One region of the Kluyvera sp. STS39-E genome, then DNA from elsewhere that is predicted to be linked to it. Evidence: predicted binding sites of a transcription regulator. Region 1 holds the regulator's gene; each other region holds the start of a gene.
What was found. The regulator CRP, encoded in region 1, controls carbon source genes, mostly activating them, when cyclic AMP is high. The targets are predictions, from matches to a motif close to ATGTGANNNNNNTCACAT.
Positions count from the first base shown of each region.

Region 2: udp (uridine phosphorylase) is a predicted target of CRP. The motif match lies at 6,157-6,174, and genes of this name have one in related genera.
Region 3: AB4K05_RS02355 (acetyl-CoA C-acetyltransferase) is a predicted target of CRP. The motif match lies at 3,291-3,308, and genes of this name have one in related genera.
Region 4: psiE (phosphate-starvation-inducible protein PsiE) is a predicted target of CRP. The motif match lies at 5,525-5,542, and genes of this name have one in related genera.

Region 1 covers NZ_JBFQGA010000005.1:21,338-28,772, reverse strand. The annotation lists gene AB4K05_RS11915 (fimbria/pilus outer membrane usher protein) at 1-663, opposite strand, end outside; gene AB4K05_RS11910 (fimbria/pilus periplasmic chaperone) at 687-1,454, opposite strand; gene AB4K05_RS11905 (fimbrial protein) at 1,466-2,026, opposite strand; gene AB4K05_RS11900 (YccS/YhfK family putative transporter) at 2,527-4,581, opposite strand; gene crp (cAMP-activated global transcriptional regulator CRP) at 4,635-5,267, opposite strand; gene AB4K05_RS11890 (OsmC family protein) at 5,572-5,976, shown strand; gene AB4K05_RS11885 (phosphoribulokinase) at 6,093-6,956, opposite strand; gene AB4K05_RS11880 (YheU family protein) at 7,015-7,233, opposite strand; gene AB4K05_RS11875 (hydrolase) at 7,230-7,435, opposite strand, start outside.
Region 2 covers NZ_JBFQGA010000014.1:66,321-73,755, forward strand. The annotation lists gene pldB (lysophospholipase L2) at 1-140, shown strand, start outside; gene yigL (sugar/pyridoxal phosphate phosphatase YigL) at 182-982, shown strand; gene AB4K05_RS23285 (carboxylate/amino acid/amine transporter) at 1,068-1,967, shown strand; gene metR (HTH-type transcriptional regulator MetR) at 1,855-2,808, opposite strand; gene metE (5-methyltetrahydropteroyltriglutamate--homocysteine S-methyltransferase) at 2,926-5,187, shown strand; gene AB4K05_RS23300 (dienelactone hydrolase family protein) at 5,249-6,061, opposite strand; gene udp (uridine phosphorylase) at 6,299-7,060, shown strand; gene rmuC (DNA recombination protein RmuC) at 7,202-7,435, shown strand, end outside.
Region 3 covers NZ_JBFQGA010000001.1:472,686-480,120, forward strand. The annotation lists gene mqo (malate dehydrogenase (quinone)) at 1-370, shown strand, start outside; gene AB4K05_RS02340 (amino acid permease) at 503-1,732, opposite strand; gene AB4K05_RS02345 (multidrug/biocide efflux PACE transporter) at 1,850-2,305, opposite strand; gene AB4K05_RS02350 (LysR family transcriptional regulator) at 2,400-3,269, shown strand; gene AB4K05_RS02355 (acetyl-CoA C-acetyltransferase) at 3,381-4,565, shown strand; gene AB4K05_RS02360 (oligogalacturonate-specific porin KdgM family protein) at 5,048-5,764, shown strand; gene AB4K05_RS02365 (oligogalacturonate lyase family protein) at 6,069-7,244, opposite strand.
Region 4 covers NZ_JBFQGA010000013.1:21,630-29,064, forward strand. The annotation lists gene pgi (glucose-6-phosphate isomerase) at 1-1,281, shown strand, start outside; gene yjbE (exopolysaccharide production protein YjbE) at 1,620-1,865, shown strand; gene AB4K05_RS22555 (YjbF family lipoprotein) at 1,927-2,565, shown strand; gene AB4K05_RS22560 (capsule biosynthesis GfcC D2 domain-containing protein) at 2,562-3,299, shown strand; gene AB4K05_RS22565 (YjbH domain-containing protein) at 3,299-5,395, shown strand; gene psiE (phosphate-starvation-inducible protein PsiE) at 5,589-5,999, shown strand; gene malG (maltose ABC transporter permease MalG) at 6,149-7,039, opposite strand; gene malF (maltose ABC transporter permease MalF) at 7,054-7,435, opposite strand, start outside.

The DNA of each region.
Region 1 (7,435 bases):
ATCTTTTTCCCAGTTATATGATCCGTTATGCCGGAAGTACCAGGACCCAATGTTCATGCCACCATTTAATGACGAGTAAAGAGATCGTGAAGTATTATTATTGTAATGTGAATCATAGATATTGGTGTAATGACTCAGCATGGCAGCAGGAATACCCTCATCCCATAATTTAGGGTTTACCATTCCTCGTGGTTGGGTATCAACGTAAATTTGCGGGACGTCAATGCTTAGTTGCTGTAAGTTGCTGTCAAAAGTTATTTGTGTTTCAGGCATTAAATATTGCAAATTAATGCAGGATGTATCAGGTAAAAGAGCATTTCTGACATTGGAGGGAAGTTGCTCAGGCTTAAAGTTAATTAATTTAATAATTTCAAGTGTTAGACATGGATAAACCGAGTTATCTTCTGCTATTTTGAATTCTACGACATCATAGCTAGCGTGTTTTTTATTGATAACAATACTTGATTTATATTTCCCTGGTGATGCATTGGCACCATTAGCAAACCGTGATAAATCAATGTTGTTATTACCATCGCGCAAAAAACCTTCATTGAATTTAACATTTTTAGCGATTGGTGGCATATTTTCTGCCGCAAGAAGCTGAAGGGAAGTACATAAAATTCCCGCCAGAGAATATTTAAAATTCCTTTTTAGAAAGAACATTAGTGGCTCCAGAATGACAAAAACTATTTTTTCCCTGCTTTATATGTTGTCACGCCACCATAGTCATTAATTGCAGTATAGCTTAGTTTATGAATGTCATTGGTAGTTGAAATATTTTTAAATCGATATTTTTGTGTTTCACCTGGCGCAATCATTTTCCCTTCTGTCTCATGAGACTTACCATTTTCATGGTAAGTCACGACACCTAAAGAAACATAGTAAGATGTTGGGTTAAGTACCTGCACGGCTCCGTTATTGTGTGCTGTCCATTGTAGTAATTCAGGCGCGCGATTGGCATCACCCTTTAGCGTTTCAGGACGGTAAAATAGTTTTATTCTGGTTCGGAATGCTATATCCAAATGGCTGGCATTATCTGTGCCTTGTTGCACAGCTGCAATTTCCAGTACATTCAGCCAAAATACTGATTCTTTATCTAATGGCAATGCTGGCGTACCCAGATAACTAATGCGTAAAGCTTGTCCTCTACCCGGATCAACTCTATTGATGGGGGGAGTTACCAAAAATGGCATAGCCATTTTTCCAGAGGATATTTTATCATCACCGGCATCAATCCAGTTTTGAATCAATACCGGGGCATCTCCTTTGTTGATTAAGTTTACCGTTACTTCATTTTTTTGTGATGGATAAATAACTCGCGTACCATTAATACTTATCGCGGCATGAGAATTAGCGATCCATAAAATGCTAGTGTACAGCATCATTTTTATATATTTGATGCTGTTTTTTTTAAATTTGTTTAGCTCGGGTAATTTAGGTTGTGAATTTAACATGCCATTCATATTTATTTATACATTAAATTGTAAACTACTTTTCCAACGACAGGGCCAGCAGTAACAACATTGCCAGCAACCGCTTTTTTATATTCCACGTAATAAATCAAAGTGGCATTACCACTGGCATCCCAGGCTGTAAAGGTGGTTCCACCTGTAGCGGATTGATCTTGGTAACCCACTTTAATTGGATTTCCATTTTTACCATCGAGTAGCTGTAACTTCACATTATCGGCAGGTGTCGGTGTAGCGGGTGCTACGTTATTCAGTAAACCAGTTGTAGGATCAATGTTAATAGCATCAGGTTCAAAAAATGCTGCTACAGTTTTCTCTACCGTGCCCAAACAATCTTTAGCATCAATATTGAATTGTGTTCGTCCCGCCGTTTCACCCGTAAATGCGTTGGTCGATACGGTTGGTAAGGTTACAGTTCCATCAGTTTGCCCGTTAATAGTTGGTGTACAGGTGCTACTTGTAATTTTACCATTGAAAGTAATGTTATTACTTGCCTGTATGGAATTCATAGAAAGTAAACCCATTACGAGAGTCGCGCTTAGCAGTGTTTTTTTCATTGCATGACCTTTTAATAATTAATTGTAAACAATTTAATTCTTAATATTTTGACATTTAAGGCATGAAAATAGCAATGTTTCGACTTATCTACTACATGGCTATTTATTGTGTTGAGTAGTGATGATTTGATTGAAATCATTGTTGTGTGATAAAAAACAAATGAATTGGATTTTGTAATTCGCTCATGCTATGAAAAATAAGCTTATTTTTATTGTTTTTATTTTTATGTCTGCAATCGGACTTTTCGGGTGTGTAGGTGATTTCTATTAATAATTATTTGAGACTATGATGATTTTGATTTTTTTTATTTTGTGCGGGAATATATCAATTTACAAAGTGCCTTTGATTGCTTTTTACATAAGAAACATACCAGATGAATGTTTTTGCTTGTAAATATACATTCCCTTGATGATTTAATTTCCAGATGTGTCGGTTACGTTCATTCACCTACATACAGAAAGTAAATGATAATTATAATATTCAAAAAATGATGAATGTATTAAATCCGGTGCCGTGGACGCTGGCGCCAAGCCACCGACGAAATGGTGTGCATGGTGTTTAGATGTCCCAGAATACGCTGGAGATGCTGTTCCATGGTGCTTAACGGCCCGTGGGACAGCGCGTCCGGCGACTCCATAATGTTAGTCTCGCCGCTGCTCCCCGCCTCATCATACTCCAGACGCTGCTGACAGCGCTGAAGCCCAATTTCACATGACTCCAGATACTGTTGCGCCAGATTGGGCGTTAGCATTTCGTGTTCACGTGCCAGCGTGGTCATGGCGTTGATATGTTCGACGATAAACTGACTGTGGGTCACCCACAGCTTCATGTCTTCCAGATAGCGCGAGTTAAACCCCGGCTCCTGCATTGCCTGATTGAGCGTGTTGAATAGCGTGTTGTGCGCCTGATTTACGCGCATGCGTAAGTAAGCAAGCTTTGGCGCCTGCGGGTCGGGGCTTAGGATCAGACGAATCGCTTCCTGATCGGCCTCCAGTGCCGCCTGAGCGTTTTGCCTGAGCTGGCCGCTTTGCCACTGTGGCCACAACCATAGCATCCCGCCGAAGGCAATCAGGCAGCCGATGATGGTATCGATAAAGCGGGCCACGATAAATTGTTCCCCGTTGAGCGTCAGTATTTGCAGCGTATATACCGCGGTAACGGTGAATCCCACGGTCGCCCAGCCGTAGTTACGGCGAATAATCAGATAACTACCGAGGGTAATGATTAACATGCCGGAAAGCGCCAATCCCTGCGGTGTATGGAAGTGCAGAGCGATGGCGGCGATAACAAGGCCGGCGAGCGTGCCTGCCGCACGGTGGAAAATACGTACCCGCGTCGCGCCGTAGCCGTTTTGCGTGACTAGCAGGACCGTCATCAAGATCCAATATGGCTTGGGTAAATGTAGCGCTACTCCCATCAGACTGGCGATGCTGAGCATCACGCTCAGACGAGCGGCGTTGCGCAGCGCCGGTGATTTCAGCGACAGATAGCTTTTCAGCGCCGGGAACAGCGGCAGTCGACGCTCTTTATCCGCCATCAGGTTACGCGGATAGAGGGGACGTTGCCCGCGCAGTACTTTAGCAATGCGGCTGAAGTGCCAAGCGCAGAATTGTCCTACCGGGTTATCCGGGTGCTGGTGGGCAATCTTATCCAGTGCGCCTATCTGTTTTTCCATCGTGAAGCGGCTGGGATAGCGATGGTAGAGAATATCGTCCGCCAGAACACGCAGGCGGGCGGCGACGGTTTGTGCGTTCCAGCGGATCACCGCTTCAGCATGGCTACGTTCAACCAGTTTTTGCACCTCTTCTGGCTGGTGCAGGCTGACGGAGATATGTTCTTGCAAATCCAAGCCAACCTGGAAGGCGCGCAGCAGGCGCTTGTAGTCGTTATGCTGATTGGCTGCCAGCATGTGTAGCTGCTGGTAACATTGGGAAATTAAATCCACCACTTTCTGCTGACGGTTCAACAGCGGGGGCAGGGCGGTATTCGGATCGGTATGCTGGGTCAGCAGGCTATATTTGGCTTCACAGTAGTCGGCAAGCTGGCGATAAAGCAGGCTTAACGATTCGCGCAGCGGCTGTTCCCGCCACATCCAAAACCACCACCAGTTGAATAAGCCATACCATAGCGTGCCCAGCGCGTAGAGCAGCAGCGGTTGCCAGATTGGCATATTGCCCGCGAGGCTTAGGGTAAAGATTGAGGCAATGAGCGATGCCGGCAATAGTCGCCCGTGCAGTGCGCTAATCTCCGCCGTGACGCCGAGGAGCAGTGCAAGACAGGTCAGTATTAAAGGCAGCGGGATGTCACGTGCCAACAGCAACTGTACGGCAAGGCTACATCCAGCAAACAGGCAACCGCCGATGGTCAGACGCTTAAAAAAGCGTTTATGCGGCGTGTCGAGACCGGCGATATTGCAGCAGGCTGGAACCAGAGAGAACAAGAGACCTTGCTGAAGATGCCCGAAGAGAAGGCCAATGGCGACCGGCAAACATAACACCAGCGTTTGCCGCAGTGCATAGTTGACTTCCGGATGGTAAATCAGCCTGCGCCACATAAGGGATAGATAAAAACGGCATACTGTTCAGACAATATGCCGTTTATGCGGGATCAGCGGGTACCGTAAACGACAATGGTTTTGCCGTGTGCGGAGATCAGGTTTTGATCTTCCAGCATTTTCAGGATGCGGCCCACGGTTTCGCGGGAACAACCTACAATCTGACCGATTTCCTGACGGGTGATTTTAATCTGCATACCGTCTGGGTGGGTCATTGCGTCCGGCTGTTTAGCCAGATTCAGCAGGGTCTGGGCGATACGTCCGGTCACGTCCAGGAAGGCCAAGTTGCCAACTTTTTCAGAGGTGATCTGCAGACGACGAGCCATTTGCGAAGAAAGGCGCATCAGGATGTCTGGGTTAACCTGAATCAGCTGACGGAATTTTTTATAAGAGATTTCAGCAACTTCACAAGCGGTTTTTGCACGTACCCATGCGCTGCGTTCTTGGCCTTCTTCAAACAGGCCTAACTCGCCGATAAAATCGCCCTGGTTGAGGTAAGAGAGGATCATCTCTTTGCCTTCTTCGTCCTTGATGAGTACTGCCACTGAGCCTTTTACGATGTAATACAGCGTCTCTGCCTTTTCACCTTGGTGAATCAGCGTGCTCTTCGATGGGTACTTATGAATATGGCAATGAGACAAGAACCATTCGAGAGTCGGGTCTGTTTGCGGTTTGCCAAGCACCATGCGCGGTTATCCTCTGTTATAAGCTCTTCCCAGCGGCAAAAACATTGCAGCCACTGGTTGCAATAGTATCCTTCCCGTTACCTGGGAAGTCGGCTGTCGAGTCGTGCCGCAGCCTGTAATGTGATGTCCTCTGCATACTTGCAGTACGTTTATGTATTACCGTAGCATCCTGACTGTTTTAGCATAGCTTTAGCCGCGTGTCTCCTGGTGTCTCGCTTCAGCATGACGACGATCGCCTTCCATTGCGAGAATTGTTATGTACGCGTAATCTGAGAAGAAATTTGCAACCTTGGAGTTAAAAAATATGCAAGCACGTGTGAAATGGGTTGAAGGGTTAACCTTCCTCGGTGAGTCCGCTTCAGGCCACCAGATTTTGATGGATGGCAACTCCGGTGATAAAGCGCCAAGCCCAATGGAAGTCGTGCTGATGGCCGCGGGTGGCTGTAGCGCAATTGATGTCGTGTCGATTTTGCAAAAGGGTCGCTATAACGTGACCGACTGTGAAGTGAAGCTGACCTCCGAACGCCGTGAAGAAGCACCGCGCCTGTTTACTCATATCAACCTGCACTTCATTGTGACCGGCAAAGAGCTCAAAGACGCCGCGGTATCCCGCGCGGTCGATCTCTCTGCTGAAAAATACTGCTCCGTGGCGCTGATGCTGGAAAAAGCGGTGAACATTACCCACTCTTACGAAGTGATTGAAGGGTAAAGCCTTAACAAGGGCGTACGCCGCGCTACTGTTGGGTGGCGGCTGCGCCTTACCCGACCTACACGTTCCGCAATATCCTGTAGGCCTGATAAGCGAAGCGTTATCAGGCTTAAGGTTTAGTTGCGACCTTCCATCAGACGCTGCACCAGCGGCGTCATAATGAGCTCCATCGCCAGCCCCATCTTCCCGCCAGGAACCACCAGCGTGTTCATATGTGAAATGAACGAGCCCTGCAGCATAGCCAGCAGCCAGGGGTAATCGATCCCTTCTAGATTCCGGAAATGAATCACCACGAAACTTTCATCAAGGGATGGAATGCTTTTCGCGGCGAACGGGTTTGAGGTGTCGACCGTAGGAACGCGCTGGAAGTTGATATGGGTGCGGGAGAACTGCGGCGTAATGAAGTTGATGTAGTCTTCCATTGAGCGCACAACAGAATCCATTACCGCTTCGCGTGAGTGTCCACGCTCGCCGGTATCGCGGATCATCTTCTGGATCCACTCGAGGTTAACGATAGGGACCACGCCAACCAGCAGATCGACATGACGCGCGACATCATGCTGCGGTGTGACCACGCCGCCGTGCAGCCCTTCATAAAACAGCACATCGGTAGGTTCCGGCAGCGGTTGCCAGGGCGTAAAGGTTCCCGGCACCTGATTCCACGGCACCGCTTCATCGTAAGTGTGAAGATATTTACGCGATTGTCCTTTACCGTTTACGCCGTAGTCGCGAAAGGTCTGTTCTAGCAGGCCGAAGTCATTAGCATCCGGGCCGAAATAGCTGATATGGCGACCGAGGTCGCGAGCTTTACGAATCGCCATATCCATTTCCGGACGGGTATAACGGTGAAAGCTATCCCCTTCAACTTCCGCAGCCCGTAGATTGAGCTGGCCGAATATTTTACGAAACGCGAGGCTGGTGGTGGTGGTGCCCGCTCCGCTGGAGCCGGTGACGGCAATAACTGGATGTTTGGCAGACATGCGAATAACTCCCTGAACGGACTATCAGGAAGCGAGCGCCTCCTGATAACAAGTATAGTTAACCGCGAAATTGGTTACGGGGCATGATGTTGACGGTCTCGTGGAGTTCAGACCAGACCAGCACCGCTTCGCCTGTTTGTAGCTGGTGTTTTACGTCGGCGACCTTTTGCGCAAGTGAGCGTTCATATTCACCATAATCAGTGCCTTCGCGCAAGACAAAGCTTTCAATCAATCTGTCGAGCGTCTCTGGGGCGAGGTCCTGCCAGGGGATCATCATGCCTTCGCCCCAAGCCAGGTCATCAGCCATGCGGGAATGCGTTTTTCCAACCACATTTCCGGGTGACGCAGGGTGCCGCCGATAAATCCAACGTGACCGCCGTGCTCGGTTAGCTGATACACCACGTTTTCCGGCAGCTCTTCCTGCGCAGGAATCGAGTGGTGATCCATGAACGGGTCGTCCTTCGAGTGGATGATGAGCG
Region 2 (7,435 bases), on a different contig from region 1:
GCGCCGAAGCGGGCCATCCTTGTGATGGCGGTAAGCCGCTTGTCATACAGGGCGCCTATCATGAGATCCTTTTTGAAAAGGACGTTATGCGATCGGTCGCACTCACTGCCATTGTCGATTTTTTCCATCGACATCGTTAATTCGGCGCCAGCGCCGCACTGTTTAGAGGTTAAATTCGTTTATGTACCAGGTCGTTGCGTCTGATTTAGATGGCACCTTACTCTCCCCTGACCACCACTTAACGCCGTATGCAAAAGAGACGCTGAAGCTACTGACCGAGCGCGGTCTGAACTTTGTCTTTGCTACTGGGCGTCACTACATTGATGTTGGTCAGATCCGCGATAATCTCGGGATCAAATCCTATATGATCACCTCCAACGGCGCGCGCGTGCACGACGCCGAGGGCAAACAGGTTTTCGCCCACAACTTAGACCGTGACATCGCGACCGATCTCTTCGGCATCGTGCACACCAATCCGGATATCGTCACCAACGTCTACCGCGATGATGAGTGGTTCATGAACCGTCACCGTCCGGAAGAGATGCGTTTCTTTAAAGAGGCCGTCTTCAGCTACACGCTGTATGAGCCGGGTTTGCTGGAAGCAGAAGGCGTCAGCAAGGTGTTCTTCACCTGCAACGACCATGAAACCTTGCTGCCACTGGAGCAGGCAATTAACGCTCGCTGGGGCGATCGCGTTAACGTCAGCTTCTCCACCTTGACCTGCTTGGAAGTCATGGCGGGTGGCGTATCGAAAGGCCATGCGCTGGAAGCGGTTGCAAAAGCAATGGGTTACACGCTGAAAGACTGTATCGCCTTTGGCGATGGTATGAACGATGCTGAAATGCTGTCGATGGCGGGTAAAGGCTGCATCATGGAAGGGGCCCATCAGCGCCTGAAAGATTTGCATCCCGAGCTGGAAGTGATTGGCTCTAACGCCGACGACGCGGTACCGCACTATCTGCGTCGTCTGTATTTGGATTAAATATTGACGACTGGCTACTTAGTGGTCAGTTGTCAACTTACATCTCCGCTACAATGAATGCTCATCTTCCTATGAGACATTCATTGTGGCGCTCCTGATTATTACCACGATCCTGTGGGCCTTCTCTTTTAGCTTTTATGGCGAGTACCTTGCCGGGCATATCGACAGCTATTTTGCCGTGCTCGTGCGCGTCGGCTTAGCTGCACTGGTGTTCCTGCCGTTCTTGCGCACGCGCGGGCATAGCCTGAAAACTATCGGTCTGTATATGCTGGTGGGTGCGATGCAGCTTGGCGTTATGTATATGCTGAGTTTCCGCGCCTATATGTACCTCACCGTTTCTGAGTTGCTGCTGTTTACCGTACTGACGCCGCTCTACATCACCTTGATTTATGACCTGATGAGCGGACGCCGCCTGCGTTGGAGCTATGCTTTCAGCGCGCTGCTGGCGGTGATTGGCGCGGGGATCATTCGCTATGACCAAGTGACCAGTCATTTCTGGATGGGACTGTTGCTGGTGCAGCTTTCCAACATCACTTTTGCCATCGGCATGGTGGGCTACAAGCGTCTGATGGAAACCCGTCCTATGCCGCAGCACAATGCTTTTGCTTGGTTCTACCTTGGCGCGTTTGTGGTTGCGGTGGTGGCTTGGTCGCTGCTGGGCAATACGCAGAAAATGCCGGAGACGATGCCGCAGTGGGGCATTCTGGTATTCCTCGGCGTGGTCGCATCTGGGATTGGCTATTTTATGTGGAACTACGGTGCCACGCAGGTGGACGCGGGCACGTTAGGTATCATGAACAACATGCATGTGCCGGCGGGGCTGTTAGTTAATCTGGCAATCTGGCACCAACAACCCCACTGGCCGAGCTTCCTTACAGGGGCAGCGGTGATTCTGGCTTCGCTGTGGGTGCATCGTAAGTGGGTCGCTCCGCACTCTTCACAAACGGCAGATGATCGCAAGCGTGGTTCCGCGCTGAGCGAATAAACGCATCTGTCACCGGCTGACGCTGCTCGCCGTCGCGCACGGCAGCGTACAGCCGACTCCACAGTCCTTCGCCCAGGGTCTTGGTCACGATGAGATCCTGGCGCTCAAAGCTTTCCACCACCCAATGCGGCAGTGCGGCAATGCCCATACGTGCCGACACCATCTGAATCAGCAACAGCGTGTTATCCACACTTTTAAACTGTGGGCTGATACCTGCCGGCTGTAGGAAGTGACGCCAGATATCTAGGCGCTGACGCTGCACCGGGTAAATAAGCAATGTTTCTGCGGCTAAGTCCTCCGGCGTGATGCGCGCTTTGGCTGCCAGCGGATGATCCGGTGACAGCACCAGGCGCACCTCGAAATCGAACATTGGCGAGTAGTGCAAACCGCTGCGCGGCAGAATATCGGAGGTCAGCACGATATCCAGTTCGCTCTGCTGCAGGGCTGGCTGCGGGTCAAACGTCACGCCGGATTTAAAGTCCATCTCCACCTGAGGCCACTGCTTGTGGAAGTTTTCCAGCGCGGGCGTTAACCACTGAATACAGCTATGACATTCAATGGCGATGCGTAATGTCGCCTGCTGTGGCTCATTGCAGGACTGCAGCGCTTGGCTAATTTGCGGCAGCACTTGGTTTGCCAGCTGCAGCAAGATTTCTCCCTGCGGGGTAAAGCGTAACGGCTGGCTTTTACGCACAAATAGCCGAAAGCCAAGGCGCTGTTCCAGATCGCTGAACTGGTGAGAAAGGGCGGACTGGGTCTGATGCAGCGTCGCCGCAGCGGCTGCCAGTGAACCAGTATTCCGCAACGCCTGGAGCGTTTTCAGGTGTTTAATCTCGATCATGAAAGTCCTTCACTTCGGCATGAACATATTGCGCTTGAGGATTATACAGTACCTGTCGATTATGGATGTGTAAACATCTGGACGGCTAAATACTGAAAATTCCATGAGAGGCATATGATGACGATTCAAAACCACACCCTCGGTTTCCCTCGTGTTGGTCTGCGCCGCGAGCTGAAAAAAGCGCAAGAGAGCTATTGGGCAGGCAATGCCTCTCGTGAAGAATTACTTGCGACTGGGCGCGAACTGCGTGCTCGTCACTGGGAGCAGCAGAAACAAGCGGGCATTGATCTGCTGCCAGTGGGGGATTTTGCTTGGTACGATCATGTCCTCACCACCAGTCTTCTGCTGGGCAACGTCCCGGTGCGGCACCAGAATAAAGACGGCTCGGTTGATATCGACACCTTATTCCGTATTGGCCGCGGTCGCGCCCCGACCGGCGAACCTGCAGCGGCGGCGGAAATGACCAAATGGTTTAACACCAACTATCACTACATGGTGCCGGAGTTTGTCAAAGGCCAGCAGTTCAAACTGACTTGGACCCAACTGCTGGATGAAGTGGACGAAGCATTGGCGCTGGGCCATAAGGTGAAACCTGTTCTACTTGGCCCGGTAACCTACCTGTGGCTAGGCAAAGTGAAGGGCGAGCCGTTTGAGCGCCTTAGCCTGCTCAACGATATCCTGCCGGTCTACCAACAGGTGCTGAACGAGCTATCGAAGCGTGGCGTTGAATGGGTGCAGATCGATGAACCCGCACTGGTGCTGGAGCTGCCGCAGAAATGGCTGGATGCGTTCAAGCCGGCGTACGATGCGCTGACAGGACAGCTCAAGCTGCTGCTGACCACCTATTTTGAAGGTGTCACACCGAACCTTAATACCATTACCGCACTGCCAGTTCAGGGGCTGCATGTCGATTTCGTGCACGGGAAAGATGACGTGAACGAACTGCACAAGCGTCTTCCTGCCGACTGGCTGCTTTCCGCAGGCCTGATTAATGGCCGCAACGTCTGGCGTGCCGATCTCACGCAAAAATATGCACAAATTAAGGATATTGTCGGCAAACGCGCGCTCTGGGTGGCATCTTCATGCTCGCTACTGCATAGCCCAATCGATCTCAGCGTTGAGACACGCCTAGATGCAGAAGTGAAAAGCTGGTTTGCCTTCGCCCTGCAAAAATGCGGTGAGCTGGCGCTGCTGCGCGACGCGCTGAATAGCGGCAATACGGCTGAGCTTGTGGCGTGGAGCGCACCGATTCAAGCCCGTCGCCACTCTACTCGTGTTCATAACACCGCCGTTGAGCAGCGACTGGCGGCGGTCACCGCACAGGATAGTCAGCGTACCAGCGCATATTCACAGCGCGCCAAGGCGCAACGTGCGCGCTTTAATTTACCGGCCTGGCCGACCACCACCATCGGCTCGTTCCCGCAAACCACGGAAATTCGCGGCCTACGTCTGGACTTTAAAAAAGGCAACCTTGATGTGGGTAACTATCGCACCGGGATTGCTGAGCACATCAAACAGGCAATTATTGAGCAAGAACGCCTGGGCCTCGATGTGCTGGTGCACGGCGAAGCCGAACGCAACGACATGGTGGAGTATTTCGGTGAGCATCTCGATGGTTTTGTTTTTACCCAAAACGGTTGGGTGCAGAGTTATGGCTCTCGCTGCGTGAAGCCGCCGGTAGTGATTGGCGATGTCAGCCGCCCGGAAGCAATCACCGTTGAGTGGGCGAAGTACGCGCAGTCTCTGACTGACAAACCGGTGAAAGGCATGCTCACCGGCCCGGTGACCATTCTTTGCTGGTCCTTCCCGCGTGAGGATGTGACCCGCGAAACCATCGCCAAACAGATTGCGCTGGCGCTGCGTGATGAAGTTGCAGATTTGGAGGCGGCAGGCATTGGTATTATCCAGATTGATGAACCGGCGCTACGCGAAGGCCTGCCACTGCGTCGCAGCGATTGGGCGGCATATTTGGAATGGGGTGTGGAGGCCTTCCGTATCAACGCGGCGGTCGCGAAAGATGAAACGCAGATCCACACCCACATGTGTTACTGCGAGTTCAACGACATCATGGATTCCATTGCGGCGCTCGATGCAGATGTGATCACCATTGAAACCTCACGCTCTGACATGGAACTGCTGGAATCGTTTGAAGAGTTCGACTATCCAAACGAAATTGGACCGGGCGTATATGACATTCACTCGCCAAATGTGCCAAGCGTCGAGTGGATTGAAGCGTTGCTTAAGAAAGCCGAACTACGTATTCCGGCTGAACGCCTGTGGGTCAACCCGGACTGCGGACTGAAAACCCGCGGCTGGCCGGAAACTCGGGCAGCGTTGGCAAATATGGTGCAGGCAGCGCAGAATTTGCGCCAAGCGTAAAATGTAAAACGGAGGCGAAAGCCTCCGTTTAGATTATGGGCAATTCCCGTTTGTTGTAGGGCTATCCCTTCTTCCCTGCATGCTGGGCAAACCACGCCAGCATTCTCTGCCAGCCGTCTTTGGCCGATTCTTCATGATAGCTGGCACGATAGTCAGCATTAAAGGCATGACCGGCTTCCGGGTAGACCACAATGTCGGCTTTCGCATTCGCCGCACGCAGCGCTTGGCGCATGGTGTCTACGGACTCGAGAGATATCCCAGTATCCTGCCCGCCGTACAGCCCTAACACCGGAGCGCTAAGATCGACCGCAACGTCGACAGGATTTTTCGGTGAATTCAACGTTTTGTCACCGATCAAGCGACCATACCAGGCGACTGCGGCTTTAAGCTGTGGATTATGCGCGGCATACAGCCATGCAATGCGTCCACCCCAGCAGAAACCCGTCACCGACAGACGGTTGGCATCGCCGCCATGACGCGCCGCCCAGCTGGCGACGTGGTCGAGATCGCCCAGCACCTGAGCATCAGGCACTTTTGTGACTAAGCCGCTAAACAGTGAGGGGATATCGTCGTAGTCGTTCGGATCGCCCTGACGGAAATAGAGCTCTGGTGCAATCGCCAGATAGCCCTCCAGTGCTAGGCGGCGGCAGATATCACGAATGTGTTCGTGGACGCCAAAAATCTCCTGCACTACGATGATTACCGGGAGAGGCTCATCGCTATGTTTTGGCCGCGCGTGATAGGCCGGTAGCATATCCCCCTGTGAGGGGATAGAGGTTTCCCCCGCCGTGATGGCCTCTTCGGGCGTATGGACGGTGGTAGAGGCATGAGGTGAAGCAGCAGGTGCAAATCCAGGTTGTGTCTTGATTGTCATGGCATTCTCCGTACCCTTTGAATGAACTCATAGCCGAATCACAGTGCCTCAAGACGGCGTATTATTGTGCAGCAGACGATCACATTAACTTGTTAATGTGATGTAAATCACTATTTGCATGGAATTTAATGCAATATTTTTAATTCTTAGTGATAGCAATCACGAAAAAATGTTGTGGTCTTCTATAAAGTACATTTTTGCTTCTTCTGACAAAACTGAACCACAGAGGAGTTCTTTATGTCCAAGTCTGATGTTTTTCATCTCGGCCTCACCAAAAACGATTTACAAGGGGCTACGGTTGCTATCGTCCCCGGTGACCCGGAGCGTGTGGAAAAGATCGCCGCGCTGATGGAAAAGCCGGTAAAACTGGCATCTCATCGTGAATTTACCTCCTGGCGTGCTGAGCTTGATGGCAAGCCAGTGATCGTTTGCTCAACCGGTATCGGTGGTCCATCGACCTCCATTGCCGTAGAAGAGCTGGCACAGCTGGGCATTCGCACATTCCTGCGCGTGGGTACCACCGGTGCCATTCAGCCAAATATCAATGTGGGTGATGTACTGGTCACCACGGCGTCCGTCCGTCTTGACGGTGCGAGCCTGCACTTTGCCCCGATGGAATATCCAGCGGTGGCTGACTTTGCGTGTACGACCGCGCTGGTAGAAGCGGCGAAAGCCGTCGGTGCGACCACTCACGTGGGCGTTACTGCTTCCTCTGATACCTTCTATCCGGGTCAGGAACGCTATGACACCTTCTCAGGCCGCGTTGTACGCAACTTCAAAGGCTCTATGGAAGAGTGGCAGTCAATGGGTGTGATGAACTATGAAATGGAATCCGCCACCCTGCTGACCATGTGCTCAAGCCAGGGTCTGCGCGCGGGGATGGTTGCGGGCGTTATCGTTAACCGCACCCAACAGGAAATTCCTAACGCAGAGACCATGAAACAGACCGAAAGCCACGCGGTGAAAATCGTAGTGGAAGCGGCGCGTCGTCTGCTGTAGTTTTCCCTCCTTTGCGAAAAGGCCGACTTGTTCGGCCTTTTTCTTTTTGCGTCGCGGCTCGCAGGAAACTGCTTTAAAACTGGACGTTTATACAGCACAATTCTATTTTTGTGCAGATAACGGATTCAGGCAGGGGGCGTTGTGGATATTGCCGTGGTGATTTATGCATTAGTGGCACTGGCGGGCATCGCGATTGGCTGGCTGGCGGCAAGCTATCGTGTCGCGCAGCAGCGCGCTGAACAGTTGGCAGAAGAACGCGATGTATACGGCGAACTGAGCGCGGCGAAACAGCAAATCGCCCAGCATGCTCATTGGCGTGACGAGTGCGAACTGCTCAACAACGAGCTGCGCAGCCTGCGGGAGATTAACTCGTCG
Region 3 (7,435 bases), on a different contig from region 1:
CGACAAAGGCGGCGTGCTGAAGCTGGGTACCGAAGTGGTTGTTGACCAGCAGCGCACCATTTCCGCACTGCTTGGCGCATCGCCGGGGGCCTCTACCGCGGCGCCTATCACGCTGAATGTGATTAAGAAGCTGTTCCCTGAGCAGTTCAATTCGCCGGAGTGGCAGAGCAAAATTCGCGGGATTGTCCCAAGCTATGGCCAGAACCTGAATGGCAATACCGCGCTGACGCAGCAGGTTTGGGATGACACTGCCGCGACCCTGCAACTGACCAAGCCGACGGTGATTGAGATGCCATCAGCACCGGTTGCGCAGGCCAAACCAGCCGAACAGCCAGCAAGCGCTTCACCGCAGCATGATATGGCGCTGTAATATAGCGTAGGCCTGATAAGCGTAGCGCCATCAGGCGCCCGGAGCAGATTGCCGGATGGCGGCTTTGCCTTATCCGGCCTACAAAAAAGGCCAACCGAGCGTTCGGTTGGCCTTTTTCTAGTCTGGGCAAGCTTACCCTAGGAACATCACCGATACGCACATCAGACCCACAATCAACGTAATCAGGCTACCAATAGAACGGTAAGGCTTGAGGACGGGGATGAGGTACGTTGATAGCGTTGGCATGATAAACAAAATCATGGCAATCAGCGGGCCGCTGATGGCGTAAATCATCGAGATGGCGTTCGGGTTGATGCAGCAGACGATAAAGGTCAGCGTCGATACCAGCAGGATAGACAATCCACGGTTAAAGGAACGACTCTTACGCACGCCTACTTGGTTGAGCGCAGATTTAACGATCTCGCTTGCGCCTTCTATCACGCCAAAATAGGTGCCGAGGAACGATTTCGACATCGCCACCACCGCCACAATAATGCCGGAAATCGACAGCCAGCTTGGGGAATTTGGCACCATTGAGAGCGCAGACAGAATCGTCACACCTTCATCTTTCGCCGCCGTAATATAAGATGGCGGAATCGACATCAGACAGCTAACCACGAAGAACATCACGCTCAGGCAGATTATCAGATAAGCCACCTTCATGATTTTTTTGCATTTACCCATGGCTTGCTCGCCATATTTCTCCCGCTGGTCGATGGCGAAGGTAGAAATAATCGGCGTATGGCTAAAAGCGAAAACCATCACGGGAATGGATAGCCATACCTGGTGCAGCGTATGCGTATTCACTTCCATTTGGGTGGTTAACAGCGATGGCTGCCAGCTTCCAATCTGATAAATCGACAGGAATAGGAAGTAGGCGATCAGCGGAAATACCAACATCCCCATCACTTTAATCGTCGTTTGGCGACCGGTCAGGAAAATCAGATTGAGCACCACCACCACGCCAAGGCTAATCAGCGCACGCAGCGGTAAATCTACCGGATGGTAACGGGAAACCTGCTCCGCCAACGAATTGGTGATGGCGACCGCGTAAATCAGGATGACAACGAAGAACGCGATAAAATACAGCGTGGTTATCAGATTGCCGATCTTTTTGCCGTAGTAGTGCGTCACAGCACCGGTGATACCAACGCTTGCGGGAGTGTTGGCGGACAGAATGAACTGGCATAACGCGCGATGTGGCCAGTACGTCAGGGGCCAAGCGACAAGGGCGGTAATAAATAAGACGACGGCACCTGCTGCACCCAACTGGATGGGCAAGAACAACGTTCCCGCGCCGACCGCAGTGCCATATAAGGCAAAGCTCCAGAGGGTCTCTTCTTTAGACCAAATTTTAGACATTATCTGAATATATCAACCATGAAACCAAAAAAATGGCGGATAATTTACCATAATTAGCTTTTACCGTGGCCGAACATTTTCAGACCGATGGTTATCGGTCTGAAAAGCAGAGCGATTTTACGCGCAGCGATTTTCTAAACGGCGCTTAACCATGCGCTCACGCAGGTTATCGTAGGCCCAGTTGTAGAGCATGGTGTAGGGCAGGAAGAACAAGAAGAAGCCAATCTCCAAGGTCAGGGCCTGCAGCAGCGTCACACCGAGTACGAACGATACGATACTGACGCCGATGACGATAAATCCACACTCAAACCCCAGCGCGTGCAAAGCACGGACTTTAGCGGTACGTCTGACGCGGGTGACCGGCCAAAGTCGGTCGAAGCAGGCGTTATAGATGATGTTCCATACCATGGCGGTGGTGGCCAAAATTACCGTTAATCCCCCCATTTCCAGCACTGAACGCTGCATCAACCAAGCCGCCGTTGGCGCGAGGATCGCGGTGGCGATCCCCTCAAAGCAAACGGCATGGAAGATACGCTCCGGGAGTTTTCTGCGATGTAATGACTCGTCTTGCATGTGATGACCTTTCAATTATTGGGCGTTGTTGTGGGTATTTTATGGATAAATATGATAAGTAAAAGATAGAACCCATCGATAAAGTAGATACTTCATGCGCTATTCTCCCGAAGCTCTTACCGCCTTTGTAGAAACGGTCGCTTGCGGTTCGTTCTCTGCCGCGGCCCGTCGTCTGCGCAAAAGCCAGTCCACCATCAGCACGGCTATCGCGCATCTAGAAGCCGATATTGGTGTCACGCTTTTTGATCGCTCGGCGCGCCAACCGGTGCTGACCGCAGAAGGACAGCGAGTGCTGAGCTATGTTCAGGCGATTCTGGCGGCCAGCGAGCGGCTGGACGAACTGGCGGTGTCGTTGAGCGGCGAAACCGAAGCCCGGTTGGCCTTTGTCCTTTCCGATACGCTGCATCCTGACGTGCTGGAGGGGCTACTGGCGCAGTTCGATAGGCGTTTCCCGCACACGGAATTTGAGTGCCTAGTGGGCGAAGACGATGATGTGGTCGATTTGCTCCAAAAAGGAAGGGCGCAGGTGGGGCTGATTGAGGCTCGCGATGACTATCCTACCGATATTGGCCACACCCGCCTGCCGATGCAGACTCGGATGGCCATCTACACCTCGCCCAATCATCCTCTGACTCGCGAACAGGGACTGACGCTCGAACAATTGCGAACGTGGCGTGAGCTGCGCCTGAATACCTATTTGGAAAGTCGCACGACGCTCTCCCGCGGGCCGGTATGGTCGGCTCCCAACTATCTGATGCTGCTGAGCATGGCGGCGCAGGGGCTGGGATGGTGCGCGCTACCCTGTGCGCTGGTGGATGAATTTGCGCGTTCGGCGGAGCTGACTATGCTGAATATTGCCGGTTGGCCAATATCAGTATCGACCGATCTGTTGTGGCATAAAGCAGCTCCGCTTGGGCCTTGCGGAAGCTGGTTGCGGCAGTATCTCCAGCAGGTTTCAGCCTGATGGGTGAGAGATGAATTTCCTTTGTGATAAAACTCACTTTTTTTAAACAATCGCGAAAAAATTTGATAACAATCATCTACTATACGCGGATTACATTACGCTGAGGTCGAGATGAAAGACGTCGTTATCGTCGGTGCAGTCCGTACGCCCATTGGTTGTTTTCAGGGGGCGCTGGCCCGCCATTCCGCCGTGGAGTTGGGCAGCCTTGTGATCGAGGCATTGGTAGAACGCAGTGGTATTTCTGCTGCGGTTATCGATGAGGTGATTATGGGGCAGGTGCTGACGGCAGGCACGGGGCAAAACCCGGCGCGGCAGTCTGCTATCAAAGGCGGCCTACCCAATACCGTGTCGGCTATTACCATTAATGACGTCTGCGGCTCCGGCTTGAAAGCTTTGCATCTGGCGACTCAAGCTATTCAGTGTGGTGAGGCGGACGTGGTGATTGCCGGCGGGCAGGAAAATATGAGCCGCGCGCCGCACGTATTGACCGACAGCCGTACCGGTGCGGCGCTTGGTAACAGTCAACTGATTGATAGCCTTGTCCATGATGGTCTGTGGGATGCTTTCAATGACTATCATATGGGCGTGACGGCGGAAAATCTGGCGCGAGAATACGGCATTAGCCGTGAACAGCAAGATGCTTGGGCGCTAAGTTCGCAGCATAAAGCGCGCAGGGCAATTGATTCAGGGCGCTTTCGCGATGAGATTGTTCCGGTCACCAATTTAATACCGGGTGGCGCGGTGCAGGTGGTGGATACCGACGAGCAGCCGCAAACCGATGCTAGCGCAGAAGCGTTGGCACGCCTGGTGCCCTCTTTTGAGATCGCGGGGTCGGTGACTGCCGGCAACGCGTCTTCTATTAATGATGGCGCGGCAGCGGTGCTGATGATGAGTGAAAGCAAGGCGCTGGAATTAGGGCTACCGATCCTCGCCCGCATCCGCGCCTTCGCCAGCGTAGGCGTTGATCCGGCATTAATGGGGATAGCACCGGTTTATGCAACCCGACGTTGCCTTGAACGGGCGGGCTGGCAGCTTAGCGATGTAGACCTGATTGAGGCGAATGAAGCTTTTGCTGCGCAGGCTATTTCGGTCGGCAGAATGCTGGAGTGGAACGAGCAAAAGGTGAATGTTAACGGCGGCGCGATTGCGCTGGGGCATCCGATTGGCGCATCCGGCTGTCGTATTCTGGTTTCGCTGGTGCATGAAATGGTCAAACGCGATGCCTGCAAGGGGCTCGCGACGCTGTGCATTGGCGGCGGGCAGGGCGTGGCGCTGGCAGTTGAGCGTGATATATAGTTGTTCCTCTTTAGTATCCCTCAAAATATCTTCAATTCAGAAAGACCTCATTTGAGGTCTTTTTTGTTTATATGCACTAGTTCTGACGAATAGTTCAGGTTCTTTGTCTAGTCCATTCCCTTATGAACTTATGTTTAATTGTATCAGGCGTGAATGTAATGAATGAGTTAATGCTTAGCCTGGTTATCAATCAAACATGAATCGTTGCTTTTGGTAAGAATAACAACCGTGATTTGTTTTTAAATTAACTTATTGAAATTAATGAATAAAAATAAAAGTTCATTTTGCTTTAAATAAATATATGTGATCTGAGTTTTATTTTTTAGTGTTTATTTCTGTTTTTTGTTGAGCTTTGTCACGTCCTCTTTGTGCCATATTTTCTGAAACAAATAATTACGATCTCGATCACTAAAATGCAAAACCATTAAAAATAAAATGCGATTTCATAATAAAGAAACATTATTTTAATTGAGGGATGGCAAATGTTTAAGAAAACTCTGGCCCTGGCCGTATTAACCGGTATGTCTTTCGCCGCTTCGGCGGTTACCGTTGACCTGCGTCATGAATATATTGATAGCGGCTCCAACGCAGATCGTGTCGCGGTTTCACACCGTTTCGATAATGGTCTGGGTTTTGGCGTGGAAGCGAAGTGGAAGACGGGCGGTGATACCGATAAACAGGATCGCCCGTTTAATGAAATTGTTGGTAATGGTCATGAGGAGTCAATCAACTGGCGCTGGAAGGCTACTGATAATTTTGCTCTGAACCCAGGCTTTAATATTGAAAGTAAAGATAGCTTCTCGATCTATAAACCGTATCTGCACGCTCAATATAGTTTTGATAGTGGGTTCTATATTGCTGCTCGCTACCGTTACGAATATACCCGCGTACCGGCTACCTCCAGCAACGGTGGTGGCACTGACGATAAAGTGAATAAAGTGGATACTTGGGTGGGTTGGGTTATGGGCGACTGGCGTGCAGAGCTGAACTATGTTTATGCGCGCAGCACCATTGCGGATGATCAGCATAAGAGCCTGTACCGCAATAATAACAAGCCTTACAGCAATGAATACAACGCCAAGCTGGCTTATAAGTGGGATAAAAACTGGTCCCCATATTTTGAAGTGGGTAACGTTGGTGTGAAATCAACCGACGAACGCCAGACCCGCCTGCGTGTTGGTGTGGCTTATTCGTTCTAAATAAATTCGGACCCTCATCCGTTTTCCCCCCGGAGCTGTTAGCCGGGGGTTTTCGTTTATTTGGGGAGCGGAATATAGATGCTGAAATAAAAAATGGCACAGTTATCCCCTCTCCCCTGCGGGGAGAGGGCTAGGGTGAGGGGAATACAAGCACCGAGTTAAACCCTCACCCCAACCCTCTCCCTTAAAAAGGGAGAGGGGGACAGATCGAGCCTCGTTTATTTCAGTATCAATATTGCAGATAAAAAAAGGCCCTCCATAAAGGAGGGCAAGGCCAGTTACAGAAACACAAACTCAGAATGACTTATGCTTTCATTAACACGCGTTCGGTTGGCAGTTTGGCGATATACAGCGCCGGTTTGCCGTCTTTGTCAGAGCTAAACAGCACCGCGCTATCGTCTGGGGTAAAGGACGGATGCGGGTGGGTTACCTGACGGCTGTTTTGTACTGTTGCCCACGAGGTATCGTGGCGGGCAACGCGGAAATAAGCCTGCTTGGCAACGTCGAACGCATACAGATACGGATCGTTGTCGATGGTGTAGCCGCTGGTGTCCTTCACGTCTACCGGGGTACCGGAACCATCGCCGACCAGCAGGGTGCCGTCAAAGTTGCTCATCAGGTGTGAACACGCAGGCATCTGCATCAGCGCTTCGTTGATGTTGGTGTCCGGGTTGAAGCGGTAAATGGTGCGACCCTGTTTGCCTTTCAGGTAAGAAACGTAAACCAGCGCGGAACCATTCGGTACCCAGAATTCGTGGGTGCAGCTTTCGCCTTCCGCGTGTTCTTTCACTTTACGCACGTTGCTGCCATCTTCGTTGACCAGCCACATGCGCGCATCGACCAAGTCATGCGGCCCTTCGTGACAGAAGGCAACGGTGTTGTCATCAAACGGACGATAAATTGGGTGGCCGAGCCAGTTTTTCTCTTCGTGGATCACCGCACTTTCGCCGGTTTTCAGATCAACGCGCAGCAGACGGCAGTGTGGGCCTTTGTGGAAGAAGTCGTGGAACAACTGCCAGTCGTTCAGCGGCGTCCAGTCGCTTTTGGCAATCTCAATGCCAACCAGCTTGGTGCAGTCGCTGTTAGATACCCAAGTACCGTAGCCGACCCAATCGTCCGGCACGCGGTAAACTTCACGCTCGGCCAGTGTTTTCAGGTTAACTTCCAGCAGGGTACGGTCGTTCTTCACGTAATAGAGAGATTTATCATCAGGAGAGAGGAAGCCACCAAAGGTGTTGTCGCCAGCGCCTTCGGTCAACTGGACCGCTTCGGCATTCGCTACATCCAGCAAATAGTAGTTCCAATGGCCATCGAACTCACCGGCGAATAACAGATGGCTGCCATCGTTAAAGAAGCACTTCTGATAGAAATAGTTACGATGACACGTTACTTCTGGTGGAGTTAAGCGGGTGACTTCCGCGCCAGTGTCCGGGTCGCGGCTGACCTCGTAGTTCAATTTTACCCGCATGCCTTTAGCCATGATTCTCTCCTTATACTCCAGCGGTCGCGTGGCCTATCATCCCCGCCAGCCGATGTGATGTTATTTTAAAAATCTGGTATTAATTTATCAAAACGTCGTTTCATTGTTTGTGATGCCTGACGCAATTTATACGAAAAATCGTGATTTGTGCGACTTTTTTGAGTAGGGATGTTAACGCTTATCAAGGCGGT
Region 4 (7,435 bases), on a different contig from region 1:
CTGGCGAAAATGAAATCCTTCTCAGAAGCCATCATTTCAGGCAGTTGGAAAGGCTACACCGGCAAAGCGATTACCGATGTGGTTAACATCGGTATCGGCGGCTCCGATCTTGGCCCATTCATGGTGACCGAGGCGCTGCGTCCGTACAAAAACCATCTGAATATGCACTTCGTTTCTAACGTCGATGGCACCCATATCGCTGAAACGCTCAAGACGCTGAACCCGGAAACCACGCTGTTCCTCGTGGCCTCCAAAACGTTCACCACCCAAGAAACCATGACCAACGCCCATAGCGCGCGCGACTGGTTCCTGGCAAGCGCGGTAGACCAGGCACACGTGGCGAAACACTTTGCTGCGCTGTCGACTAACGGTAAATCGGTTGCTGAATTCGGTATCGATACCGCCAACATGTTTGAATTCTGGGACTGGGTTGGTGGCCGTTACTCCCTGTGGTCGGCGATTGGCCTGTCGATCATCCTGTCCGTCGGTTTCGACAACTTCGAACAGCTGCTGTCCGGCGCCCATGCGATGGACAAACACTTCTCCACCACCCCGGCTGAGAAAAACCTGCCGGTACTGCTGGCGCTGATCGGTATCTGGTACAACAATTTTTACGGTACCGAAACTGAAGCGATTCTGCCGTACGATCAGTACATGCACCGCTTTGCCGCTTACTTCCAGCAGGGCAACATGGAGTCCAACGGTAAGTACGTTGACCGTAACGGCAACAAAGTGGCGCACCAGACTGGCCCAATCATCTGGGGCGAGCCGGGTACCAACGGCCAGCACGCGTTCTATCAGCTGATCCACCAAGGCACCAAAGTGGTACCGTGCGATTTCATCGCCCCGGCCATCACCCACAACCCGCTGACCGACCACCATCCGAAGCTGCTGTCTAACTTCTTCGCGCAGACCGAAGCGCTGGCATTCGGCAAATCTCGCGAAGTGGTTGAGCAGGAATACCGTGACCAAGGTAAAGATCCGGCGACCCTAGACTACGTGGTGCCGTTTAAAGTGTTCGAAGGTAACCGTCCGACCAACTCTATCCTGCTGCGTGAAATCACGCCTTACAGCCTGGGTGCGTTGATCGCGCTGTATGAGCACAAAATCTTCACTCAGGGCGCTATCCTGAACATCTTCACCTTCGACCAATGGGGCGTAGAGCTGGGCAAACAGCTGGCTAACCGCATTCTGCCGGAGCTGAATGATGATAAAGCCATCGACAGCCACGATAGCTCGACCAACGGTCTGATTAACCGTTATAAGTCTTGGCGCGCGTAAGGTTATATTTTTCCCAATGCCGGCGTAATGCCGGCATTTTTTTGTCAGATAATTCTGCTTATCGCTAAATTCAGCATAATATTACCATTGAGCATAATCCTAAATATTCCTAACACGGTGACCGTTTTTCGGATTAACCGTATATTGCCATTCCTGGATTATAATTTAACTTGTTGTTTTATATTGAATTGAGTATTCCACACTACCTCTTTTTCTTATTATCCTAAAAGCTATTGGCTTATTTCCCACGCGCGAATTCCATTCATCTGGTTGTGTATACTCGATGACGCCTGAATATTTTTAGGCATATCTCCATTCATCTAATGAAGGGAATACTTATGAAGAAAATCCTCTATGGCATTTTTGCCATATCGGCGTTTGCTGCGGCAAGCGCCAGCGCAGCACCGATTGAAACCGGTGAAGCGGCTGGCGCTGCGGCAACGTCTGTGTCTGCCGGGAGTTCAACCGCCACCAGCGCCAGCACCGCAGGTTCTGCTGTTGGTATGGCGCTGGCAGCGGCTGGCGGTGATGGTTCCAATACCGGGACGACCACCACAACCAGCACGACCACCAGTACCCAGTAATTAAAGGTACGTTAATTCTAACCACACTTCGGTGTGGTTATTTCGCCCTTGGAGACGCGTCGTGAAGCGACTTTTTATCCCTCTTTTTTGCCTGCTGCTTCAGGCGTGTTCACCCAGTACCAAAGGGCTGGGACACTCGTTTTGGGAGAGCATCTGGGGTTCGCCTGGCGTACAGCTCACCGATGACGATATCCAAAATATGCCGTATGCCAGCCAATACATGCAGCTTAACGGCGGGCCACAGATTTTTGTCGTGCTGGCGTTCTCGGAAAACGGTCAACAGAAATGGCTTACCCAGGACCGGGCGATGCTGGTGACTCAGCATGGGCGTCTGGTGAAAACTCAGCTAACGGGCGACAACCTGCTGACGGTTAATAATCTTGCAAACGACCCCTTGGCACACGCCAATCAGATTTCCGATGGAGCCCGTTGGACGCGAACGATGGGCTGGACCGAACACCAGCAGGTACGCTACGCCACGGCAACATCGACCTTCCGCTGGGACGGTAGCGACACGTTGACGATGGGCAACAACCGTACGGCAGTCCGTGTGCTGGAGGAGGAAGTCACCACCTCTGAGGCCAGTTGGCGCAATCGCTATTGGGTGGACAGCGAAGGGCAGATCCGTCAATCACAGCAGTACCTTGGCGCGGGCACTTTCCCGGTGAATACCACGCTTATCAAGGCGGCAAAATCATGAAAAAAATGCTTATCGCCGCAGCTGCCTTTACGCTTTTCTCAGCCGCTGCGCAGGCGGCGGGCATCGTTGAAGTCCATCAGGTGGGTGAGGCCAAACCGCTCACCTTAACCAATGCGGAACGGCTGGCCGATTTGGTCGGACAGCCGCGGCTTGCCGGGAGCTGGTGGCCTGGCGCGGTTATCACAACGCCACAAGACACCGAGCAGGCCATGCATGAACATCAAGCACTGCTGGCGCAGCTCAGCGCACTGGCGGCAGAGGAAGGCGGCAGCGCGGCGGCGGCCATCAATGCGCTGCGTCAGCAACTGCAGGCAATACCGGTCACCGGGCGTCTGCGGGTGCCGCTAGACCCGGATATCGTGCGAGTGCATAGCAAAAATAATCCACCGTTGCAGGGCCATTACACCCTCTGGCTGGGACGCGAACCTTCAACGATCACGCGCCTTGGGCTGGTGGATAAACCGGGAAGCATTGCCTTTACACCGGGAAAAGACGTCGCGGGATATCTGGATAACATCAGCCTGCTTAGCGGCGCAGACCGTAGCTACGCTTGGATTATCTACCCGGATGGGCGCACCCAGAAAGCGCCGGTGGCCTATTGGAATAAACGCCATATTGAACCCATGCCCGGCAGCATCCTTTTTGTCGGCTTTGCTGACTCGTTGTGGACGAACAAGTATGCGGCGCTAAATACCGCCATTCTTCGCTCCCTGTCGCAGCGGAGACCTGAATAATGAAAAAAAAATGTCTGTATAGCCTGCTTGCCCTGTCGGTAAGTATCGCCTGCCATGCGCAAACCTATCCTGCGCCAATTGGTCCGTCACAGTCGGATTTCGGCGGCGTAGGTTTGATGCAAACCCCGACGGCTCGCATGGCGCGTGAGGGCGAATTCAGCGCCAACTATCGCAATAACGATCAGTATCGCTATTACTCCGCTTCGGCACAGCTGTTCCCGTGGCTTGAAACCACGTTACGCTACACCGACGTACGTACCAAAAACTACAGCAGCGTGGAGTCCTTTTCCGGCTCGCAGACCTACAAAGATAAAGCCTTCGATCTGAAGCTACGCCTGTGGGAAGAGAGCTACTGGTTGCCGCAGGTCGCCGTGGGCGCGCGGGACATCGGCGGTACCGGGCTGTTCGACTCAGAATATGTGGTTGCCAGTAAGGCGTGGGGGCCGTTTGATTTCTCGCTCGGCTTAGGCTGGGGATATCTGGGCACCAGCGGTAACGCCACCAACCCATTTTGTTCATACAGTGATAAATACTGCTACCGCGATAACAGCTACCGCAAAGCGGGCTCCGTCGACGGCAGCCAGATGTTCCACGGCCCGGCGGCGTGGTTTGGCGGCGTCGAATACCAGACGCCATGGCAGCCGCTGCGCCTCAAGCTGGAGTATGAAGGCAATAATTACCAGCAGGATTTTGCCGGTAAGATTGAGCAAAAGAGCAAGTTTAACGTCGGCGCCATTTATCGCGTCACCGACTGGGCCGACGTCAACCTGAGCTATGAGCGCGGCAACACCGTGATGTTTGGCTTTACGCTACGTACCAACTTTAATGACCTGCGCCCGTCATATAACGACAACGCGCGCCCGGCTTACCGTCCGCAGCCGCAGGATGCCATTCTCCAGCACTCCGTGGTGGCGAATCAGCTGACCCAGCTTAAGTACAACGCCGGATTTGCCGCGCCGAATATGCAGGTAAAAGGCGATACGCTGTACGTAACCGGTGAGCAGGTGAAATACCGGGATTCTCGTGAGGGGATCGAACGTGCCAACCGGATCGTAATGAACGATCTTCCCGATGGGATCCGCACGATCCGCGTGACCGAAACCCGCCTCAATTTGCCGGAAGTAACAACCGAAACCGACGTCGCCAGTCTGAAACGCCATCTGGAAGGCGAGCCACTGGGCCAGGAAACGCCGCTGGTGCAAAAACGCATGGCGCCGGTTGTGCCGGAGAAAACCGAGCAGGGCTGGTATATCGACAAATCGCGCTTTGATTTCCACCTCGACCCGGTGCTGAGCCAGTCCATCGGCGGGCCGGAAAGTTTCTATATGTACCAAGTCGGCGTGATGGGAACCGCGGACTGGTGGGTGACCGACCACCTGCTGACCAGCGGCAGCCTGTTTGCCAATGTCGCCAATAACTACGACAAATTTAACTACACCAACCCGCCTAACGACTCGGCGCTACCGCGCGTGCGTACACACATCCGCGAATACGTTGAGAACGATGTTTACGTTAATAACCTGCAGGCCAACTACTTCCAGTATTTGGGCAACGATTTCTACGGGCAGGTCTACGGCGGCTATCTGGAAACCATGTACGGCGGTGCGGGTGCGGAAGTGCTCTATCGCCCGGTGGACAGTAACTGGGCCTTTGGCTTGAACGCCAACTACGTGAAACAGCGCGACTGGCGCAGCGCACAGGATATGATGAAGTTTACCGACTACAGCGTGAAAACCGGCCACCTGACGGCCTACTGGACGCCGTCGTTTGCCCAAGACGTGCTGGTGAAAGCCAGCGTCGGCCAGTATCTGGCGGGGGATAAAGGCGGCACGCTGGATATTTCCAAACACTTCGACAGCGGCATTGTGGTCGGCGCGTACGCCACCATCACCAACGTGTCGGCGGATGAGTACGGGGAGGGGGAATTTACCAAAGGCGTTTACGTGAATATCCCGATGGATCTCTTCACCTCCGGCCCAACCCGCAGCCGGGCGTCCGTCGGTTGGACGCCGCTGACCCGCGACGGCGGTCAGATGCTGGGGCGTAAGTTTGAGCTGTACAGCATGACGGGCGATAAGAGTCTGAACTTCCGCTAGCCCTGTTGCCGGGTGGCGCAGCGCTTACCCGGCCTACTTTTTGGCCCTGAGCCTATCTTCGTAGGCCCGATAAGCGTAGCGCCATCGGGCAGAAGCCAGCGAACCCGTCACCCTCGAATGCGATAAAAAACTAGATCTAGATCACACTTCTGCGCTATACAAAGATCTCGGCCCCGCGAAAGAGGTGTTAGCCATGACGTCGCTATCTCGTCCACGCGTAGAGTTCATCTCCACCATTCTGCAGACCGTGTTAAATCTGGGTCTGCTCAGTCTTGGCCTGATCCTGGTCGTTTTCCTCGGTAAAGAGACGCTACATCTGGCAGACGCACTGTTCGCGCCAGAGAGCACCAGCAAGTACGCGCTGGTGGAAGGTCTGGTGGTCTACTTCTTGTATTTCGAATTTATCGCCCTGATTGTGAAGTACTTTCAGTCGGGCTTTCATTTCCCGTTGCGCTACTTTGTCTATATCGGGATCACGGCGATTGTGCGGCTGATCATTGTCGATCATAAATCCCCGCTGGATGTGCTGATCTATTCCGCTGCCATTTTGCTGCTGGTGATCACCCTTTGGCTATGTAACTCGAAGCGCCTTAAGCGCGAGTAGGTCTGATAAGCGCAGCGCCATCAGGCAACCCGGAACCGGGCCTACGCCCGACCGACGGGCAAAAAAAGGGCGCTCCGAAGAGCGCCAAACAGTCACAAGTTAGGGTTATAACAAGTTGAGGATGATAGCAGTGGCATTAACGATGAAACTTAGCCCTTCACGCCGCCGGCCGTGAGGCCGTTTACCAGCCAACGCTGCGCGAGCAGGAAGACCACGGTAATAGGGATGGCGGAAAGGACAGCCGCAGCGGCAAAGTCGCCCCACAAATAGTTTTGCGGGTTGAGGTATTGCTGCATACCCACGGCCAGGGTGTAGCTGTTCACATCGCGTAACAGCAGCGATGCGACCGGCACTTCAGTAATAGCAGCGATAAATGACAGGATGAATACCACTGCCAAAATCGGCACAGAAAGCGGTAACAGCACCAGGCGGAATGCCTGCCAAGGCGTTGCACCGTCCAGCGCAGCCGCTTCTTCCAGCGAGTTATCAATCGTTTCGAAGTAGCCTTTAATCGTCCACACGTGCAGCGCAATGCCGCCAAGGTAGGCGAAGATCACCCCACCGTGAGTGTTCAGGCCGATGAACGGAATGTACTGGCCCAGACGGTCAAACAAGGCATACAACGCGACCAGTGACAGCACCGCCGGGAACATCTGGAAAATCAGCATCCCTTTGAGTAGCGTCGCTTTACCTGGGAAGCGCATGCGGGCAAAAGCGTAAGCGCAGGTGGTGGACAGTGTGACGATACCGATAGCGGTGATGCCCGCGATTTTCACCGAGTTCCACAGCCACAGCAGCACAGGGAAAGGCGGCGGGGTTACGCGACCATCTGCATGTTCCACGCTAAAGCCCAGCGCCAGTTTCCAGTGTTCCCAAGAGATATTCTCTGGGATCAGGCTGCCGGTGGCGAAGTTACCTTCGCGCAGTGAGATGGCGATGACCATCAGCAGCGGGAACATAATTGCCGCAATAAAAATCAGTAGCAGAAGGTGCGTGGTGAAGAGACGCAGTTTCTGGGATTTGGGTTGTACCATAGCCATAATCGTTGTCTCCCTTAATCAAACTTCATACGTGAGGCTTTCAGGTTCACTACCGCAAGCGCGCCAACCAACAGGAAGATAAGCGTGGCAATGGCTGCCGCCAGACCGAAGTCCTGGCCGCCGCCGCCTTCGAAGGCGATACGGTAGGTGTAGCTGACCAGCAGGTCGGTATAGCCGGCCGGCGTGGTGGTGCCGAGTCGGTCAGGGCCACCGTTGGTCAACAGCTGAATCAGAACGAAGTTGTTAAAGTTAAAGGCGAAGCTCGCAATCATCAGCGGTGCCAGCGGCTTAATCAGCAGCGGGAACGTAATCTTAAAGAAGTTCTGGAACGGCCCGGCGCCATCCATTGCCGAGGCTTCATACAGGTCATCCGGAATGGCTTTCAGTAGGCCCATG